DNA from 4 places in the Paenibacillus hubeiensis genome. Region 4 is predicted to be linked to each of the others. Evidence: riboswitches for the same ligand, from Rfam matches in the RefSeq annotation. Region 4 holds a riboswitch; each other region holds the start of a gene.

Region 1 (5,394 bases), on a different contig from region 4:
CAAGTTCATCTTCAACCGCTTGATCTTTGCCCAGTTTTTCGAACTCCTCATCGAGCGATTTGCCTTTGGATGACATTTCATTGCTGGCTTCGGCTTGAGCTTCCATTTGCAGCATTTTTTCTTCCATGCGCTTCATGCCGGCGCTCGCCGTATCGGAACTGAACCCGTTAAGAGCCTTGTTGATTTCGGTTTGCGCCTTGGCTGCGTTGTAACGAGCAACGAGGGTTTCGCGTTTGTTTTTCATCTGTGTCAGCTGTTTGCGCATCTCATCCAGTTTGCCGCGCAGATTGTCGGCTGCCGCCTTGTTCTGGTCGTAGCTGACTTTGTATTCGGCCATTTTTTCTTCAGCGGCTTTTTTCTCTTCAAGCGCCCGCCGGGCCAGGTCTACGTTCTGGGCGCGTGCAGCGGTATGAGCTTGTTCCTCGCGTTTTTTTACGAGCGCTTCCTGTTCTTCATAAAGCTGTTTGAATTTTTTCTCGATGGCGATCTGGGCTGCAACGGCTTTCTCCGCATCCTCCAGATCCTCTTGCATGTCCCGGATATATTGGTCCGTCATTTTGATTGGATCTTCTGCCTTGTCGATAATAGCGTTAATGTTTGACATCGTTAAATCACGCAATCGTTTGAAAATGGACATTTAATTTTCCTCCTAGTCGATAATACAACCCTGTATATAATTATACATACGTCGCAATCGTCTGTCCGTTTCAATTTTCAATCAAAAATTTGTGAACTGCCGTTTTAGGATTGAACGGCATCGTTCACCAAACCATTCGTATGTTCGGACGGGTTTAAATGTTCATCAAGCAGCCTTTCCGCAGTCTGCACAATTTCGTCGATTTGCATGCGCGTAATGCCATTGTAATGAATGCCCATAATGACGGTTACGGTCGTTCTGAGATGCTGCGCCGCTTTACGGGCAAGGCGCTCGCACAGTTCCTGTTCCTTATGCCCCGGAATGTGCATGACCGAACCGTTAATGCGTTCCCCATCCGGATAATATGTGGCGACTGCACCGATATGCGCTTTTCCTCCTGTCACCAATAATACGCGGTCATCCCCGGTTTGAATTGCTTGAAGCTTCATCGTTTTCAAATCGAACTCATTCATCTGCGTCCACCCAACCTTCATGTTTTATGTATTTGCTGGAATTATGAGCCTCATTCGTCGCAAAGACAATGAAACACTTCACATCCCGCATAAACCATTGCGATCCCGGGAATACCAAAAAAGAACGCATTCTTGAAAGGAGGCTGCTGTCATGCGTGTTCGCCTCAACGTGGCCATTGGGATCGTCTGCATACTGCTGTGCGTTAGTTTCTCTCCTTTGCGGCCTGCTGAGGCAATGGGAAATCATTCGGTTCCTGAAAGGGAGTCCAAGGAAACCATCCATTCATCGGAGGAAGAACAGCTGACATTGGGACAGCTTCGGCGAAAATATGCAGATACTTTCAAGACCAACGGTCCGTCGACCAAACGGGTCGCTTTAACTTTTGACGATGTGCCTGATCCTCGATTCACGCCTCAAGTGTTGGATGTTTTAAAAGAACATCATGTACGGGCTACTTTTTTCATCGTAGGCAACCGTGCTGAGAAACATCCTGACCTGGTCAAACGCATCGTGAAAGAAGGGCATGTCGTCGGCAATCACAGTTACAATCACCCCCAATTTAGCAAATTGTCCATGAGCGCATTCCGCAAACAGATTTTGCGAACCGGGGAAATCATACAGAGACTGACAGGATATACTCCAAAAATGATTCGTCCTCCGTACGGGGATATTAATGAAGAGCAGCTCAAATGGGCAGCAAGGAACCACTACAGCATCGTAAACTGGAACGTGGATTCATTGGATTGGAAGGGCATCCCCAAAGAAAAGGTCAAAGAAAACATATTATCTGCCGTCAAACCCGGCTCCATTATTCTTCAACATGCCGGTGGCGGCGTCGGGACCAATCTCAGCGGGACGGTAGAGGCATTGCCGGAGGTGATCACGGAGCTGCAAAAAAGAGGATACAAATTGGTCACTTTAGATGAAATGCTGCAAATGCCCAAAAACAGAAAAACCGTAAAATGACTGGATGCAAAAAGGTGTTCGCTTCACTCACGCTTCGTGATTGAACGAACACCATCGTCGATTTATTTCAAAATAAAGAGTTTCACGTCCTGAAACCCGAATGAACTTACGGATTGTTTGCTTCCGGGGATGAAAATATCAATGCGGTTTCCTTTGATGGCAGAACCCGTATCACGCGCCGTAGCCACAAAAGCCTGTTTAGGCAATCCCGGATGGCTGTGTCCAGTCACCAACACTTTGGTTCCGAGCGGGATGATCTTAGGATCTACCGCGATGGTACCGAGCTCAAGGTCGTTGCCGAAATAATCAACAGATCCCCACTTCCCGTTCTCGGAAGGGTCCGCCGAATACCCTGTAGCGACAACGTTCAATGTCTTGCTGTAATCAAACGTCTTGCCCCACGCCTCTACGACTTTGTCTTCATTGTTTACGTCCAGACTGGCAGCAGTTACTGCATTGGCCTGAACTTTCGATGTTGAAGCTGCAGCGGATGCGGTGCTTGTTTTGCCCGGAATGTTGATTTTCACCCCGTCATAGATATTGTACGCGGAGATGCCCGTATTTGCCTTCATCAACGTGTCGAGAGCAATGTTGTATTTCTTGGAAAGCGTATAAAAGGTATCTCCTTCTTTGGCCACATGGACGGAATCAGCGTGAGCCGGGACAGCCTGGATCAATACGGCTGCTGCTAACATGGCTGTTGCAGTTTTGACGATGCGTTTCATCGAATTAAGTCTACCTCCCTTATTATGCCTGCGAAGTTAGTTGTCGGATTCGGATGGAGGAGACCACCCTATAGGTATAGATTTACACGTATTGCTTATGTACGCCCTAATTCACCCCAAGCAGCTGCAAGGATGCGACTGCCCCTCTACTGCATCATTACTTCCCCCGCACCTTCCGTTAAGAAAGTTTCGGCACGACTAATATATCACAATATTGTAACCATGGTGCCTAGTAATTGTTACCAATCTGCGGTCGCTTCCCCTTGTAATTCAGCGTATGTCCATTGTTTCATGGGAATCCGGGGTTTCGAATGGTCGCTCGTTCCCGCATAGATGGTAACAGAAAAGTTACTTTTTCAATCCATAGCGCACCAATCCAAGCAAAAAACCATGCCTCCTTAAACAGCAGGCATGGTTTATCTTGATACTCCAATGATCGGCTAAAGAACCTTTGCCAAAAAATCGCGGGTACGTGCATGTTTGGGTGCACCGAACACTTCTGAAGGCGTTCCGTCTTCTACGATCACTCCGCCGTCCATGAACAAAATGCGATCCCCAACTTCGCGGGCAAAGCCCATCTCATGGGTTACGATGACCATGGTCATGCCGCCTTCGGCAAGACGTTTCATGACATCCAGCACCTCGCCGACCATTTCCGGATCAAGCGCGGAGGTCGGCTCATCGAACAGCATAACGTGCGGCTGCATGGCGAGCGCCCGGGCAATGGCGATACGCTGCTTCTGTCCGCCTGACAATTGGCTTGGATAAGCATTCTTTTTGTCGTAAAGGCCCACCGTTCTCAGCAAATCCTCCGCAATCTTGGTTGCTTCCTGGACGGATTGTTTCTTCACCTTGATCGGGGCGATTGTCACGTTCTGCAGCACCGTTTTGTGCGGAAACAGATTAAAATGCTGGAAGACCATGCCCATTTTTTCACGGGTTGCGTTAATGTTGTGTTTAGGGTCGGTGATGGATACCCCTTCAAAATTGATTTCACCTGAAGTCGGTTGCTCCAGCAGGTTCAAGCAGCGCAAAAACGTACTTTTCCCCGAGCCCGAAGGTCCGATGACCACCACGACTTCTCCTTTTCCGATCGTTACGTCGATGCCTTTCAGCACTTCGTTTTTTCCGTAAGATTTATGCAGTTGTTTAACGTCGATCACTTGCACTCAACTTCCTTTCCAGTCGTCCCAACAGCTTGGACAAAATGAATGTCAGCACGAAGTAAATGGCTGCGGCGATCAGGAATGGATTCAAGCCCTGATACGTAATGTTTTTGACCACGCTGGCCTGATACATGATATCGACCATACCGATCACCGAAATGATGGACGATTCCTTGATAATGGTAACGAACTCGTTACCGATCGCCGGAAGGACCGCTTTGAAGGCCTGCGGCAGGACAATAAAGCGCATCGCTGCAGCTTTGCCCATCCCCAAAGACCGAGCCGCTTCCATCTGTCCGCGGTCCACGCCTTGAATACCTGCGCGGAAGATTTCCGCCAAGTAAGCACCGCTGTTGATGGACAACGTAATAATCCCTGCCTGAAGCGGCGAGAAGTTAATGCTAAAGGTCAAAGCCAGGCCGTAATAAATGATCATCAACTGGACCAGCATCGGGGTTCCACGGATCAATTCGACGTATGCCGTACCGATCCAGCGCAGGATGGCTGCGTCATGGAGACGGAACCAACAGATGATCAGACCGATGATGACACCGAAAATGACGCCAAGCGCAGACAACAGCAAGGTATAGCCCACACCTGTTGCATAAAAGCTTTTGTATTGCCAGAACACTTCCAGAATATTCGGTGTTTTGGTTTCTTTTCCCGCCATCATTTGGCTCGCTTCGGTAACCATCTGAGGGATTTTGTTTTCGCTTTTCAGTCGGGCAAGCGTTGCGTTTACGGCATTCAGCAGTTCCGTGTTTCCTTTGCGGATACCGATGGCGGCCTCTGCTTCTTCTTCGTCCGGCACTGCAGGCGCAAGCACGATGTTGTCATCCAGGTATCCGACGGCAACGGTGTCCTCCAGAATGGCTGCGTCGATACGATTGGTCTCCAATTGCAGCACAATATCGGAAATCTTGTCCAACGCAGTCAGCTTAGCACCGGCAATCTTCTGACCGATCTCTTCTTGAATAGAGCCTTTCTGCACGCCGATCTTCTGGTTCTCCAGCTCGGCCATCGTCGGGAACTTGTCCTTGTCCTCAGCGCGTACGACGATGACTTGCTTCGATTTGTAGTAGGTTTCCGAGAAGTCGATGCTTCTTCTGCGTTCATCGGTCGGGGTCATGCCCGAGATGACCATGTCGACGCGACCGCTCTGCAATGCGGGCAGAAGTCCGTCAAAGCCCATATCCTCTATGACAAGTTCTGCACCCATGTCGGCTGCAATCGCTTTGGCGATCGCGATATCGAAACCGACAATTTGGTCCTTGCCGTCAATCACTTTATGAAATTCGTACGGCGCGAAATCGGCACTTGTGCCGAGCACCAGCTTTTTGCCCTCTGAAATGCCCGTCGTGCCCGCGGCCATGGCCGTTGGAACAGCCATTGTCAGCATGACCACAAAGGCCATAAGCATCATGGT
Region 2 (5,394 bases), on a different contig from region 4:
ATGGGTGTGGTCACGTAATAAGGCAGGTTGGCCACCACGCTTACCTTGTCCACCGAACCAAAATCATTGCGGAACAGCTCCGCCAGATCCAGTTTCAGCACATCTCCATGCTGCACTCTTACGTTGGAATACGGCTCCATAACCTCGTCTAGAATCGGCAGCAGCCGCTGGTCAATCTCTACGGCTGTTACAGTCCCCGCTACGCGAGCCAGGCGTTCTGTCAATGCCCCAATGCCGGGACCGATCTCCAATGCACCCTTGGACTCGTCCAGATCGGCAGCGTCTACGATTTTATTCAAAATATTCTGATCGATCAGAAAATTTTGGCCCAGACTTTTTTTGAAGGAAAATCCGTGTCGAGCGATAATTTCCTTCGTGCGTTTGGGTGTAGCAATTTCCAACCGTTCTTCCATGCCCTTCATGCTCCTCACATTCCTTCACGTTCAATTTTTGCCAGAGCGGCCAGGAACTCCTCCCGGGTAATCTGGAACACGCCCAGCCGCTTGTGAAACTGCTTGCCGTTGCAATAGCCGATACCCAGCAGATTGCCCATCTGCATCCGGCGTTCGGAAGCCCTGGGATGTATGATCAATCCCGCCTCGATCAGATCTTCCCAGTCAATCAGGCTAGGAACCCCTTCATACGATGTATGAACGCGGGACAACGCCAGACGGATCGCCTCCGGCGAAGCATTCTCCACGCCAATATCGCCCTTGCGGGTAGCATCCGCTTCCGGAATGAACGCATGCTTGCAGCCTGGCACCTTATTCGCAATAATTTTGCGAATGCGCTCTCCGGCATGGTCCGGGTCGGTCAGCACGATGACTCCCCGTCTCTCCTGGGCAAGCGCAATGCGACTCAGGATGCGATCATTAATGGCGGATCCTCCCGTTTCTATCGTGTCGGCTTCCACCGCCCGCCGAATCGCTACCGTATCGTCACGGCCTTCCACCACGATCACTTCTTTTATCATGTTCGATTTCTCCCTTTCTAACGCAAAAAGAAGAGGAGGACCCTCTTCTCTGGCAAACGACGTGAAAAGCATTTGCTCCCACTGCCGCATATTCCGCATGATTCAATCATGCACTATTTTATAGCATTCCCTATTTAAAGTAAAACGATTTTAGTTCAGTTCCGGCTTCACCGGACCGATGACATATACCGTCTTGCCTTTCTTTCTTCCGAAGTTCAGGGCATGCTTCACGCTATCATAATAAACATCGATTTTGTTTCCTTTGATTGCCCCTCCCGTATCCTCTGCGCGACGGAAGCCGAGGCCTTCGATGTAAACCCACCAACCAATCGGAATCACTTTCGGATCCACGGCAATGGTGCGTCCTTCGGTTACCTTCGTACCGGAAGCCGTTTTGGTTCCGATTCCCGGTTCTTCGGCGGAGTACGCCGTCATGGTTACGTTTTTGAGGACTTTGGAATATTTGAACGTCGTGCCCGAAACCGTGATGACCTTGCTGCCCGAAGCAGACTTTTTGGTCGAGCTTGCCGTTGTAGCCGATTTAGTTTTCGAAGTTTGGGCCGATACGGTTTGAACCACAGGCTCTTCCTTGACAACCGGTTTTGCTTTGGTTCCCACCGCAATGACTTTATCCACGCGATTCGTAGTCACCGTCTTGCCGACCATTTTTTTGGAGACCAATTCTCCATCCTGAAATACCTTTTCGATATGCTGCACCAATGTGCCTTCCTTGCCATTCACGATGACTCGATTGTCACCCTTGTACAGGCTCGGGTCAGCCGTTTTGACCACTTTATATGCGATCGGCTGTTCAACGTCGACTGTACGCTTTGTTACCCGCACTACGCGAATTTTCATATCTTTCTTGATCGAAGTATCCAAGGCTGGATAGATTTTGTCTTCATTCCCTACGGTGATGCCCGCCTTTTGAATGGCTTCTTCCACCGATGCATCCGTTGTATACAGAGTCTTGGTGTCTCCGTCTGCCGTAACATTAACTGGAACAGCACGCTCGATGACGATGCGATCGCCATCCGTAATGGACCCGTTCAATGGCATGGATACCTCATCGTGAGGCCCTACCGTGATGGATTGCTCATCCAGCAATTCCTGAAGCAATCCTGTACGAGTCTCAACCTCTTGAGATTTGCCGTCAATCACCAGTGATATTTGTTTTCCGGCCTGACCATAAACGACTAACAAGATCATGATTGTAAGTGCGATTGAGAAAATAGCGATCAACGCAATTTGACGCAAGTTCTCATGCTTCCACCTCAACGCGTAAGACTTACTGGATGATCGTGACTCATGGGTCTCCTCTGGTTGGAATGCGCCCACTTCTCCGTCCTCCTTCATAGCCCCGCCGTCTAAAGTAATGCATGATGTCTTTGACGCGACTATACCGAAATTTTCTACAGAACGGGTCAAAACAACAACCGGCTCTGCACCATGAACCCTTCTTCGCAACATGAGATCAGTCATCCTAAAAAGAACTCTATGATGACCGCATTTCTTTTATTCAAAAACAAAAAAGCCAAAGAAAGAGCTAAGAGGACTCTTTCGTGGCTTCCGAATGATTTTGAATATCGGAAATTCATGCACGAGATTACCTCTCTTTTTCCGCTTGCGAGGTTAGCTGTCGGGTTCGGACGAAAGAGAGCCGCCCTATCTCCGGTCACCCGCTCATGGCGGATACCCTTGAATTCACCCCGAGACCCAAAGAAGAAATCAAATACGGCTTCGCAGTCCATCCGCTGCTTTTGGGTCAGCGAATGACGCGGATCGGGAAATTTCACCGATATTCAAGCCCTATTGGTTCCCCCGCTCTCCGTGTTCGGAGACTCAGCGAGACTGGTTCATGAAAGTAAACGCTGCGTTCAAGGAAGAGTCCCTTTTGCTATCCCCCGAACATCTGTCCTTTTTCCACGCAACAATTCACTGAAAAGATGATATCCTGTTTCGATGCATGTTGTAAAGCAGCATTCAACTACGTTTTTCTAAATATTTGGTTAAAATATTGTAATAAACTTCGTTTATTTGGATCAAAAAGCAAATTCACTCCGTCTAGCTCGTTTTTTCACCTGAATTACTCCGATTTTCAACGAATCCCAAAACGTCCCATGGCATTTTTGTTTGTAATTGCCGCAATTTCCTCGACCGATACACCCTTGATTTCGGCAGCTGCCTCAGCCACGAGGCGAACGTGAGCCGTCTCATTTCTCTTTCCTCGAAATGGATGAGGAGTAAGATAAGGGGAGTCGGTTTCGATATAAAACCGGTCCATCGGCACCTTGGCGAGTACCTCTTTTGGCTGCTTGGCATTTTTAAACGTGATCGGTCCACCGAAGGAAAGGTCAAAGTTCAGATCCAGACAAAGTTTTGCCGTTTCCCAGCTCCCCGAAAACGAGTGCATCACACCGCCGACCTCTGACGCCTTCTCTTCACGCAAAATTCTCACAATGTCTTCATGCGCGTCCCGGTTATGAATGACAATAGGCATCTTCAGCTCGCGAGCCAATCCGATCTGCTGGCGAAGAACGCGATGCTGAACATCCTTGGGGGAGGTGTCCCAATAGTAGTCAAGCCCGATCTCGCCAATGGCTACGACTTTTTCGTGTTTGCACAAATCAGCGATCCATTCCAGGTCGCCCTCCTGCATGGTGATGGCATCTTGGGGATGCCATCCGACCGCGGCGTAGATAAACTCGTACGTTTCGGCAAGCTTCATGGTGGATGGAATAGTTTCCCGATTAAAACCGACATTAATCATGCGTCCGACGCCAGCGTCGACAGCACGTTGAATGACCTCCTCCCTATCCTCGTCGAATTGCGGCGCATCCAGGTGCGTGTGAGTGTCGAATAACATCATGGTTACATCTCCTTCTCTTTAATGGTCTGTCCGGAAAAAAATAATGAATTACAAAATTATGTCGATCTACATTTACTCTCCATTAAAGCAGATTACTGTATCATAAAAAAAATAAGTGCAGCTTCAAGAAAAATAACGGCGTATATGGGCTGGAAGATGGTGAAGAACGGCATCCACTTTATCCTGCGGATAATACAGATGATGCTTTCCACGCTGTATGCCGCTAATCGAACGAACAATATCGGATACCTCGGATAATTCATGCAATTTATCTTGGCGATCCAGCAGCAAAATCTGTTTCTCCGTCGATTCGTCCGGACGAAACACATCATACGGAAGATCAGTTGGAAAATCAATTTCGACATCGTACTCGGGCTCCAGTCCCACTTCGGCGAAGGCCTTCCGAATGTCATCCATTAACGCTACGTCATGCTGTTCAATCTCTACGTATTTGTACAACCTGCGATCCATGAAGCGTTCGCACAGTTCTCGAAGAATGGCATCGTTCTCCTTACGCCATTGCATAAAGGCGGTCTGGATGAGCGCTTCATCCAATTGCAAATACTCCTTGACCGAGAGCGACCCCTCAAACAGCTGCGGCAGGGGATCCAGCATGAAACGGAAGTTAAAATTCTGCTTCATCAGTTGTTTGGCCCGTTTGAATATTTGCCTAAGAATGATTTCAGAGCTTCGTGTTACCGGATGGAAATAGATCTGCCAGTACATCTGATAACGGGACATCAGGTAATCTTCCACCGCATGCATGCCCGACTCCTTGACGACGATTCTGCCATGGTAGGGCCTCAACATTCGCAAAATTCGATCAAGGTCGATCGTCCCATAATTTACGCCCGTAAAATAGGCGTCGCGCAGCAAATAATCCATTCGGTCCGCATCCAGAGGGCTTGTGATCAAATTGACCACAATAGGTTTGTCGTATGTTTTCTGAATCACGGAAGCGACTTTCTCCGGAAAGTCGGAAGCATACCTTCTCAGAATCGCCCCCACTTCGGTATCGCCAAGAATAATACGACAGGTCCAATCTTCATGATGCATATCGAATGCCTCTTCAATGGAATGGGAAAATGGACCGTGCCCCAGATCATGCAGCAATGCTGCACAAAGGGCCACAATCTTTTCTTCTTTTGGCCAATCAGGATAATGGCTTCGTTCAAACTGCGAGATGATTTTGCGCGTAATCTCGTATACGCCAAGCGAGTGGGAAAACCGGCTATGTTCCGCACCATGAAACGTGAGATAGGATGTCCCTAACTGACGGATGCGACGCAGCCGTTGGAACTCGGGCGTGTTGATCAATTGCCAAATGATTGGATCTTGCACATGAATGTAATTATGTACGGGATCTTTAAACACCTTTTCTTCCGTCAAGCGCTGCTCCATGTTAACTCACTCCTTTAAGATGATTTCCTGATCTAAGTCTACGATACGTTTGTTACTGCAGTTTATTGGATTTTGGCGAAAAGCACATCAACCATTCGACAAACAATGACGAATTATGTCGAATACAGTGATTTTGTCGTCTTCCAAATCG
Region 3 (5,394 bases), on a different contig from region 4:
ATGGGCAGGATGTATGATACTTTTACCTCATAGGATAGGCTGGGAGGTCAAAACATGGAAGTATTGAAACAACGGATTTTGGAAGAAGGCGTGGTTATTTCGGACCAGGTTCTGAAGCTGGACGCCCTGCTCAACCATCAGATCGATACGGAATTGACGATGGAAATGGGACGCGAATTTGCAGCACGTTTCCGCGAAAGCGGGGTAACCCGGATCATTACGGTTGAATCGTCGGGCATTCCGGTCGCTTTTGCCACAGCGCACGAACTTGGCGTGCCGCTCGTATTCGCAAGGCGCAAAAAAACGCTTTTGGCTGACCCAGACGCCTACTGTGAGCGCGTACCTTCCTTTACCAAAGGAATCGTAACCGATATAATGGTATCCCGCGAGTTCATCCGGGAAAATGATCGAATCCTGTTCATTGACGACATCATTGCCAATGGGGATGCCGCGCGCGGCATCATCAAAATTATAGAGCGTTCGGGGGCTGAGCTGGTCGGATTCGGAGTCGTGGTGGAAAAATGCTTTCAGGCCGGCGCACGCACCATTCGCGAGTTGGGCGTTCCGGTGGAAGCGTTGGTTCGGATCCGTTCCCTGGAGAACGGTACCGTGCAGTTTGACGATTCGGAATGTTGACCATTCGAAGGAAAGACTCATTTTTTCTTAACTATACCTTTGCATGACCGTGCATTTGTTTTATAATGGGGTTATGTTAGGGAGAGGAGGCAACACCATGGGAAACCAACCGGCAACAGAACAGTTTTTTATGGATAAGCTGGCTGAATCAAAAGTTCATTTTGAACGTGCCCTGGATTGTAAACATACGGAATTTGATGACCTTTATCCCTATATGATTGAACATCCGCAGTTTTTCTGGTACAAACGCTACGTTGCCTGGTCAGAGCTGCTGACGATCGTGGGCTTGTGCGAAGAGTTGTCCTTCTCTTGGAAAGAACAATTTACGCCGCATCAAGTGGAGTACCTGGAATCACGCGTGATGTCCGCCAAGGTGCTTGATTTCTGGTTTGAGAAGAACGACAGCAAAGAGCACGCTCAGCGATAATTTTCAGTAGGGAACCACTTAGGAATGACACGGCAGCAGTCACGCGAGACCTAAATGAATTTCATTTAGGTCTCTTTTTGTAGCACGTTGCCGTTTAGCACAGATACAGACCATCATTTTATAGAAAGTCGAGGCCATGAATCATGATTAGCGATGAAGAATTGAATGCGCTCCGCTTGTCGGGAGAAAAAGTGAGGGTGGTGCGCGACGAGTTGGAATCCAACGACGTGAAAGGCATTGTCGTTGCGTGGGACGATGAGCAGGTTCTCATTCGCCGTCAAAATCGGCGAGTGGTCAAGCTGGATCGCCGTTACAGCTTCCAACGTTTCAGCGAACCCCGTCGAAGCCCGCTGAAGGAGTAGCGGTCTGCCATCAGGATTATTCCTGAGGTTAACTGGATTTACCATGGACGTTTGGGCATAGTTGTCTGCTCCGGGAGACAGGATAAGGTCGGTGAGTGACTGGAACCTATCTGTGAGGGGATGATTGCAACATGACACTGATGAACGATAAAGTCCATGCGTACAAGGATCAGATTGGCGAATTGGAAGGTTTGCTTCCCGGCGTGGTCAAGTCCTATCACGAATTTACGGGCGAGTGTTTTCAGCCAGGCGCCATCGACGCCAAAACGAAACAATTAATCGCGCTGGGCATCGGATTGTTTGCGAATAATGAAGTGTGCACGCTCTACCACGTGCAGGAGGCCCGTGCCAAGGGAGCTTCCGATCAGGAAATACTGGAGGCCGTTGCCGTCGCCGGAGCCGTTGGAGGCGGACACGCCCTGTCTCAGGGGGCTCTTAGGGTTCAGAAGGCGCTGCATTAATCCGATAAGCCCATATTTGCACCAAAAAGACCAGACAAGGCTCGAGCCCTGTCTGGTTTTTTTGGCATTCTTGGTTAGAGTACAATGTTTCTCAAGTGATCTGGATGAACAAGTGCGGTATCGTTTAAATTTTTCCAAGCATTTTGTTATACATGAATTCGCCGGTTACACGGCGTGCAGTGACGTAGCGGTCGCTGAAATAAGGATTGGACAATTTGGTGATGCTGACGCCTTTGCTGCTTGAAGCATGGGCGAAGTTGCCTCCACCGATATACACGCCTGTATGAGAGATGCCTTTTCCAGTGGTATTGAAAAATACAAGGTCGCCTGTGCGAAGGTTGGCTTTGGAAACAGCGGTGCCAGCCTTGGCTTGTGCCTGCGAGGTACGCGGCAGCTCGATGCTGTATTTGTTAAACAGGTATCTCATAAATCCGGAACAATCGAAGCCGGCCATTGTTGTGCCGCCCCACTTGTACGGAATGCCAGTCATGCTGTTGACTACGGTATTGATGCTGCTTGCTTCGGTTGCTGTTGCACCGGAAGTAAATAAAACGGCTGCGCCGAATAAGGACAGGATAAGCTTTTTCAAAATGTTATGTTCTCCCTTCGATGCCTACGGAGTTAGCTAAGGGTTCGGTAGAAGGTTCCCTATATTTCCTATGTATCGGAATAATTCACCCGGTATGGTTCCCCCGTTTTCACTAATGAAACTCGGCACATGAATAATGAATATTTTGTAACCATTTGAAATGATATTGCATAAATACGAAATTGTCAAATCGTTCTGAAACGGTTATCTGCACCGCCATGTTAACGGAATTCTCATTTTTTATGCTCAAATTGCGAAAAAGCTGTCGTTTTTCGGTTACAAAAAAGTAACCACCGTTTCAACAGCTAATGGAATGGACAAATAAATAGTTTGTCGCCTGACTACAGCATCCATTTCCTTTCGCGTCATTTTGCTGTTCATCATGGCTGTTAATGTGTTGACAGAGTTTCGGTTTCTATGATATATTCTTCCTTGTCGCCGTGATATTTCCGGAGATATACCACATATGCGGTCGTGGCGGAATTGGCAGACGCGCACGGTTCAGGTCCGTGTGGGCTAACCCCCCGTGGAGGTTCGAGTCCTCTCGACCGCATCAATATAACCATAAGAAAGCTCTTGAATTTCCTTATTTGGAGATTCAGGAGCTTTTTTCATCTATAGGAACGCCTGTGTAACGCGGTCACGCTGTACCGGCTTGCCATTGGCCATCATTTCGTCCAGTGCGGCGGGAGAGATTTGCCGCGAGACGCTGTATTTGTGCTGAATCCAGCCATACTTTTCACGGAACGGATGTAATTGTCATCTTGGTTATGTTCATAATGGAAAAAATAACCTCGGATACCCCCTAGATTTCAAGACACAATGTACATAAAGGGGTGAACCGTTATGAAGAAAAAAGGGATTCGAATGTGGCCTGTGATCCTTATATCGATCATGCTGATCGGATGCCAGAACTCGAAACCCAAAGAACAGGATTTGATGCGAATAAATTCCGCCAGTGGAGAAAATGCGAAGAAAGTCATTTTCCTGATGGTAGACTCTTTGATGGTTCAGGCGATTGACCAAGGAATCGGCAAGCAGGAGCTTCCGACATTAAAATTTCTGATCGAACACGGACAATATTATAAAAACCTGGTCAGTTCCTTTCCCACGATGTCCGTCACGATCGACAGCTCATTGCTTACCGGTGCGTATCCGGACATTCACCGTGTGCCAGGTCTGACGTGGTACTCTGCGGAAACCAAGAGAATGATCAACTATGGAACCGGACCGATGGAAGTGCTCAGGCTCGGAGTGAATCGGGTACTTGCTGATGCGCTGATCCATTTGAACGGGAGTCATTTGAGCAAGGATTTGCCTACGATCTATGAGGACTTAGCCCGGCAAGGGTTTAAGTCTGGTTCGATCAACGGCCTGATTTACAGGGGGGCGTCCGATCATAAGTTGTCGATACCCGATTGGATTCAAGGTCCTGCTTCTTTACCGAAAGAGATTCATGTGAAAGGGCCGGACCTGTTGTCCCTGGGTTCGTTGTCTAATCCGTTTCAGGGGATAAAAAACTTGCCGGACGGTGTAACGAATCGGTTGGGCATCCATAATGACTTCGCTATTGAAGCCGTAAAATATTTGATTCACTCCAATACATTGCCGGATTTTTTGTTTGTTTATTTGCCGGACTTGGACCGGGAGTTGCATAAAAAAGGTCCCACTGGACTTCGTGGAGTCAAAAAGTTGGATCAGCAGCTTCAATCTGTATTGGAAACATTCGGTTCTCCGGAGAAAGCCTTGAAAGAGGCCGTTTTTGTCATTGCAGGCGACAGCGGAATGACACAGATTTTGCCTGCCAAGCAAAATCCGGTCATTGATCTGCCCTCTTTGCTCGGAGATGCCACCATTTTGCGTCCGGGTGAAGCCGTATCGGAAGATACGGATATCGTGCTCGCCGTCAATGAAACGATGGCCTATGTATATTCATTGAAAGCGGATCGATCCCTGAGAGACACGGCAAATGTATTGAAGAGCGATCCGCGCATCGATTTCGTTTCCTGGAAAGACCAGGAATGGATATACGCCATTCAGGGGGCAACAGGCAAACAGATCAAATTTAAAGCAGGCGGTAATCTAACTGATCCATACAACCAATCATGGACGGTCGAACAGGATCAAGAGGTGCTGGATTTAAGCATAAACACGGCCACACATTCATTGAATTACGATCAATATCCCGATGTTCTGAAACGTTTGTCAAGCGCGCTCCGTTCACACCAAGGCGAATTTTTGGTTGTCACGGCAAAACCGGGATATGAATTGACGGGCGGCAGTTCACCTGCGCATAAGGGCGGAGGCGGTCATGGTTCCATTCGCAAAATGGAATCGCTTGTTCCCTTGATCATCAGCGGAACAGACCAAAAGCCGGAACACTTGCGAATGGTCGACTTAAAAGCTTATTTGCTTAATCTCGTAACAAAGAAGGCCCAGAAAAGCAACAGGTGAAAAGAGAAGGCGTTTCAAATGCCCTCTTTCATTATTGGTGACCGTATTGATAAACAAATTCTTTGATGAGTTCGTTCAAGGTACCCGCAGATTTGGTAGGGATCTTTGCAGCGTTCATGCATTGATCATGAGACCACCGGTATACTTTTATACCGGTGGTTGTTTGGTGTTTATTGCTGCTGTACCTGGAACATTTTTTCGAACAGGTGGCATCATCGGACGCCAGTAGCTGCTGTTTTATCTTAGCCGCCGTGTAACCCCATAGGTAGCCAATCCAACTCCTACAGCCAATAACGACATTAGGATTCCTCGATTATTCAGGAGTCGCGTCCATTGCATGCCATTTCACCGCCTTTTTGAAGGGTTATACTTATTGAATAACGGTTATTATTTTGCGTACGGTCCGATCTCTTCATTCATGGGAATGTAACCTTTGACTTCCTGTAACTTCAATTTGGAGTTTGT
Region 4 (5,394 bases):
CGGTTCCATGACGATCACTGAGATGAAAACGGAGGACGGGCTCTCCCTAATGCATCGCATGCAGTATGTCCAACCGGACGACGGTAATATCAAGGATCGTACATTAATCAAGGTTCGTTTGCCTAAACCGGTCAAAGGCGGAGAAACCATCACGCTGCATACCCGATTTGAGGTCAAGCTCCCCCAAATCTTTGCCCGAATGGGCACCGCGGGCAATTTCGTCATGGCAGGCCAGTGGTTTCCCAAACTGAGCGTCTACGAGCCTGCAGGCCGTAGAGACCGTGCCGTTGAAGGGTGGAACCTGCACCAGTACCACGGCAACTCGGAATTTTATTCGGATTTTGGCATCTATAGCGTACGCATTCGGGTACCGGAGAAATACAAGGTGGCAGCCACAGGTTTCCCAACCAGACCCTCTGTCGTAAAAAACGGAGAAAAAATCTATCAATTCTATGCCGACGACGTGCATGATTTTGCCTGGGCCGCCTCACCGGACTTCGTCTATGCCGAAGAGCCCTTCTCCGCACCCAACGTGCCTGGCGTGCGCATCAAGCTATATTTGGATCCTGCCCATGAGGACTTGAAAGAACGTTATTTCTATGCAGCCAAAGCCGCATTGACCAATTACAGCAAATGGTTCGGGCGTTACCCTTACTCCACATTATCCATCGTAGTTCCTCCGAAAGCCGGTAACGGTGCCGGCGGCATGGAGTATCCAACGCTCGTTACAGCGTTTGGCGCGGACGATACGTCCCCGGGTTATGATCTGGAACGCACCGTTGTGCACGAGATTGGGCATCAGTATTTTTACGGTATGGTCGCAAGCAACGAATTCGAGGAGGCTTGGTTGGATGAGGGCTTCACCTCCTATGCCGAGGATAAGGTGATGGAACTGGAATACGGCCTTATTCCCAACCTGCCTGTACAAGCTGGTCTCATTACCTCCCCTGCCCCGCTTACGCAAGAGTCGTGGAAGTTCGATTCGCAGAATAACTACGCCTCCAACGTGTATACGCGCGGCAAACTCGTGCTTCTCGGCATCGAACAGCAGGTCGGCGCCAAAACGATGGAACGCATTCTTTCGACCTACGTCAAAAAGTACCGGTTCAAACATCCTTCCTCCACGGATTTTCAGAGGGTGGTGGAACAGGTCACGCGAGCCTCGTGGTCCGAATATTTCAACCAGTACGTATACGGCAGCGGCATGGCCGACTTCGCGGTTGAAAAAATCTCGGTGAAACCCGTGCAAAAGGAAGGTAACACCTGGTATGAATCGTCTATCACGGTCCAGAAAAAAGGCAGTGATTACAAGGGCGTGCCCGTTCGGATCGTGTTTGAAGACGGCCACGTCGTGAACAAGCAATGGGATGGACGGGAAGAGCGGATTACTTACCGTCTCACTTATTCTTCTCCCGTCTCCTGGGCCATGACCGACCCGCTGTACAGCATGGTGCTGGAGAACCGGCATATGAACAATTTTTTAAAAGCCGGCCTGGATGAGCCCGTCCAATTCCGCTGGAGCCTGGGCGCAACCAAACTAATAGAAGCCATTTTCGGAGGTCTGACATGGTGAGGTGGAAACAGTGAAAGCTAAAATACGCGAAGGCTGGTTTCTCGTCCGCCAGCACATGTTCATTGCCGCGCTTTTATTCTTGTATCAATTGGTCTGGGGTTACTTCCTGTTCCGGATGGTACAGTCGGCAGTCGTGCCGCTCCTGCGGCGCTATCCCGAGCCTGAAGCGGGCGAACTCAGCACATTATTGTTCAAAATGGAAAGCCAGCTCAGCCTGTCTGCCCATCCGGAAGTACATCGATACCTTTGGATTCTGGGGGCCATGCTGCTCTTGCGGATGCTAATCAGCCCCCTGATCCATGCCGGCCTGATGTACTCGCTGCAGCATTTCGAGCAAACGGATGAACGTATCCCGTTTGTGAAAGGCATTCGCCAGCTTTGGAAGCCGATCCTGCTCCTGCAAACGGTCCGGACCTTGCTCATCTTGTTGCCCGGCTACTGGCTTCTGCCAAAGCTGTATGCCATTCTGATGGACGGGTTCCATTCACTCGCCCTGCTGATGCCCGGGATTCCTTATATCGCCGGCTGGATCGTCTATGGCTGGATCGTGCATCATGCCTTGTTGTACATGCAGTTCGGGGTCTCGGCTCCAGAAAGCCATGAACCGATAAAAAGCGCGTTCCACGCGCTGTGGATCGCGCTCCGGAGCATTATGACCGTGACGGGCATTGCCCTTATTCTCGGTGTTTTCCACCTGCTCCTCTTCGGCGCATTCACCTCGTTCTCCTGGTGGTTGACCGGTCTTGCCGGACTGATCCTGCAGCAAACCTATCCGCTTGCACGCTGCATCCTCAGCCTGTGGAAAATATGCGCTCATTTTCGCCTTTGGCAATCCAAGCTCGCCAAACATTAAGTCAGAGGGTTGGCGAGCAAATTTGTTACCATCTCCATGTTAACTTTTATTTATAAAAACGCTTTAAAATCAGCAATCCCCGACCTTTCCCCGTCTAAGGTCGGGGATTTTTTTGCTAAATTTGCTGTTAAACGTTGCCAAACAGGTACACCTCTGTTACAATATTCCCAGTGATCTTTTAGTAACAACTTTGTAATCTTTAACTTCATAATTGTAACTACTTAAAATTGTCATATTGATTTCACAGGTGCACATCATGATAAGCCAAATTCCTGGCACCTGGGAAGCGGGGGAACCAGTTATGGGTGAATTGATCTTGCTACAGAGGGATCATAGGGGACCTTCAACCGAATCCTTAAGCTAACCTCGCAGGCGTTGGAAGGGGAAAAATCTTTTGTTTAAGAAGAAAATCACCGCAGCTGTACTCAGCCTAACATTCGCACTATCGCTTGGGGCAGGAAGCGCATTCGCAGATTCTAAAATGGATGAAGTCATTGATTCGGCAATGGGAACTACATATAAAAGCGGTGGAACAACCCTTAGCGGTTTCGATTGCTCAGGATTCACGCGTTATGTATTCGACAAGCTGGGCATTGATTTGGCACGTCAATCAAGCGCTCAATATGAAATGGGCGATTCGGTATCCCGCATGGAAATGAGACCAGGCGATCTGGTATTCTTTAACACGACAGGTAAAGGCGTTTCCCACGTCGGCATCTTTGTCGGCGAAGGCAAATTCGCACATTCTTCTTCATCAAAAGGTGTAACTATCAGTTCCCTGAGCGAAAACTATTGGGCTGACCGTTATATCGGCGCCAAACGCATTATGAGCACGGACGCATATGAGACGCTTGCACTCGACTAAGGACAAGCTAGGCAACGTCATACTGTAACGAAGCTTGAACAAAAACCGTTGGCATCATTCTCCGCAGGAATGATCCCAGCGGTTTTTTGCATGCGTCCGTGCCCTTATGATGATTTTACCCATCCTGTTATAATATAAACGGCGAATGGCGTATTATGAATATATATAACGGAATAGACAGGACTTTTGTTTCACTTTTTTCAAAGCTTGTCCTGTTTCGCATCAGGAAAGGAGGCACGGTGGTGTACGAAGGTTCAACCACATTCAACGTTATTCCGATGCAGGAAGAACACGGCGAACAGATCTGCAGTTGGGCATATGATCCCCCGTACAACATCTATGGGTTCCTTCCTTGGGAACAGATGAAGGCGCTTGAGATCGAATTTGGGGATGATCGGCTAAGACGAGAACAATATGTCGCCGTCCTCACGGAGCATGGCGAATTAGCGGGATTCGCGCAATACTTTCCGCTGGAAGGCGTAACGCGCATTGGTCTCGGGATGAGGCCGGAGCGCTGCGGACAGGGCCAGGGCATGGAGTTCGTGGCAGCCATCGTCCAGGAGGCCCGGCGCCGCAATCCTGAAAATGAAATCGATCTGGAGGTTCTGACCTGGAATCATCGGGCCATTCGGGTGTATCAAAGGGCAGGATTTGCGATTCACGACACCTATGAACGAATGACGCCGGAAGGAATGAAGCTTTTTCACTGCATGGTTTATGAAGGCTTTTAATTCTACCGGACGGCCGCCTCTCTATTAGTCGGTTGAATTGAATGATATGTGAACCAGCATCGCAAATCCTGCAAAGGTGTAATTGGTTATGATAATTTCCACAAAATGCTATGCTCTCCCACCCGGTTCCGGTATAATGAGATGGACAGTTGGAGTAAGATGATCTTTCATTCTGGAGGGGGACTTAAGGGATGCACAAATGGATCATGAGCGGAATATTTTTTGCAGCATGCGCGTTGGCAATCGTGTTAATGTTTACGCTTCCAGGGAAAGAGGAGGTGGCTGAGGAGGCCAAACCCACCATGCCGGAAGTCACGATGGACGCTGCCCAAGCGGAGGCGACCGTCAAAGCCAACTGTATCTCCTGTCATGGAGATCAGCTTCAAGGCGCCGTTGGCCCCAATCTGCAAAAGATCGGAAGCCAGGACGACGTGGACAAAATCTACTCCGTCATTCTCAAGGGCAAAGGCGGCATGCCTTCCTTCAAAGGCAAGCTGAAAGAAGAGGAAATCGCCAACATTGCGATGTGGTTGTCGGAGAAGAAATAATACGCAAGCATGGCCCTTCGCATGGGGTGCACATGCAGAAAGGCTCACGGCCCTCTATTGAAGGATCGTGAGCCTTTTTCCATTGCAAACCATAGGCAGCACGGCTGCTGCAGCGCCAAGCCTTGTAGAAGGCTATTTGGACGTTCGCTCCGCGAGGAATGCCTCTACCTCGCGTGCCGTCGGCATCCCGGACTGGGCGCCTAGCTTGGTCACCGACAACGCTGCCGCGCCCATGGCGAAGCCTACGGCCGCGTCCAGCGTTTCGCCGCGCGCCAGGGCTACCGCCAGCGCGCCGTTGAAGCAATCGCCGGCGCCGGTCGTGTCGACGGCGCTCACGGCATAGCCGGGCGCACGGCATGCGCCGGCTTGCCCTGCCTGTACGCGGCCGCCTGGCGCAGCCGCGTAGGCAGCCCCCTCGGGGCCGAGCGTCGTGACGACGGCGGCCCCGAGGGATGCGGCGAGCTCTGCGACCGCCGCATCGACGTCTTCCGGCCGGAGGTGGTCCCGGCCGGTAAGCACGGCGAGCTCGCTGCGGTTCGGCGTAATCACGTCGACGCACCGCAGGAGCTCCTCAGGCAGACCCGGCACTGCGGGAGCCGGGTTGAGCACCACCAGAGCGCTGCCTTCGGCCGCGAGCTGAGCCGCGCGGGTCACCGCAGGCAGCGGAATCTCCAGCTGAAGCAGCACGGCCGCCGCTTCCTTCAGGCTTTTTGCCGCATCAGCCTCATCCATCATTTCCGGCACAACGCTCCCGTTCGCCCCAGGAACGACGATAATTCGGTTATCTCCACCTGACAGCCAGATCGAGGCTGTACCGGTCCCGA

The links. Region 4 has a riboswitch for cyclic di-AMP ahead of RSX24_RS31390 (C40 family peptidase). Riboswitches for the same ligand answer to the same signal wherever they lie in the genome.
Region 1: it holds a riboswitch for cyclic di-AMP, as region 4 does, so the genes downstream of both, RSX24_RS07540 (3D domain-containing protein) here and RSX24_RS31390 (C40 family peptidase) in region 4, are expected to answer to the same signal.
Region 2: it holds a riboswitch for cyclic di-AMP, as region 4 does, so the genes downstream of both, RSX24_RS30280 (resuscitation-promoting factor) here and RSX24_RS31390 (C40 family peptidase) in region 4, are expected to answer to the same signal.
Region 3: it holds a riboswitch for cyclic di-AMP, as region 4 does, so the genes downstream of both, RSX24_RS02720 (C40 family peptidase) here and RSX24_RS31390 (C40 family peptidase) in region 4, are expected to answer to the same signal.

The regions. Positions count from the first base shown of each region.
Region 1 covers NZ_JAVYAE020000002.1:182,216-187,609, reverse strand. Annotated here, with positions in the region: gene RSX24_RS07555 (PspA/IM30 family protein) at 1-637, opposite strand, end outside; gene lpdD (prenylated flavin chaperone LpdD) at 742-1,110, opposite strand; gene RSX24_RS07545 (polysaccharide deacetylase family protein) at 1,262-2,077, shown strand; gene RSX24_RS07540 (3D domain-containing protein) at 2,140-2,802, opposite strand; cyclic di-AMP (ydaO/yuaA leader) riboswitch at 2,812-3,007, opposite strand; gene RSX24_RS07535 (amino acid ABC transporter ATP-binding protein) at 3,243-3,965, opposite strand; gene RSX24_RS07530 (ABC transporter substrate-binding protein/permease) at 3,952-5,367, opposite strand.
Region 2 covers NZ_JAVYAE020000022.1:49,961-55,354, forward strand. Annotated here, with positions in the region: gene rsmA (16S rRNA (adenine(1518)-N(6)/adenine(1519)-N(6))-dimethyltransferase RsmA) at 1-422, opposite strand, end outside; gene rnmV (ribonuclease M5) at 428-973, opposite strand; gene RSX24_RS30280 (resuscitation-promoting factor) at 1,124-2,311, opposite strand; cyclic di-AMP (ydaO/yuaA leader) riboswitch at 2,579-2,831, opposite strand; gene RSX24_RS30285 (TatD family hydrolase) at 3,072-3,842, opposite strand; gene RSX24_RS30290 (HD domain-containing protein) at 3,966-5,243, opposite strand.
Region 3 covers NZ_JAVYAE020000001.1:599,824-605,217, reverse strand. Annotated here, with positions in the region: gene RSX24_RS02740 (xanthine phosphoribosyltransferase) at 55-636, shown strand; gene RSX24_RS02735 (hypothetical protein) at 734-1,063, shown strand; gene RSX24_RS02730 (hypothetical protein) at 1,207-1,425, shown strand; gene RSX24_RS02725 (carboxymuconolactone decarboxylase family protein) at 1,557-1,886, shown strand; gene RSX24_RS02720 (C40 family peptidase) at 2,011-2,475, opposite strand; cyclic di-AMP (ydaO/yuaA leader) riboswitch at 2,482-2,613, opposite strand; tRNA gene RSX24_RS02715 (tRNA-Leu) at 2,944-3,028, shown strand; gene RSX24_RS02710 (alkaline phosphatase family protein) at 3,322-4,929, shown strand.
Region 4 covers NZ_JAVYAE020000026.1:22,237-27,630, reverse strand. Annotated here, with positions in the region: gene RSX24_RS31400 (M1 family metallopeptidase) at 1-1,573, shown strand, start outside; gene RSX24_RS31395 (hypothetical protein) at 1,584-2,426, shown strand; cyclic di-AMP (ydaO/yuaA leader) riboswitch at 2,679-2,816, shown strand; gene RSX24_RS31390 (C40 family peptidase) at 2,821-3,291, shown strand; gene RSX24_RS31385 (GNAT family N-acetyltransferase) at 3,570-4,022, shown strand; gene RSX24_RS31380 (c-type cytochrome) at 4,214-4,570, shown strand; gene rbsK (ribokinase) at 4,703-5,394, opposite strand, start outside.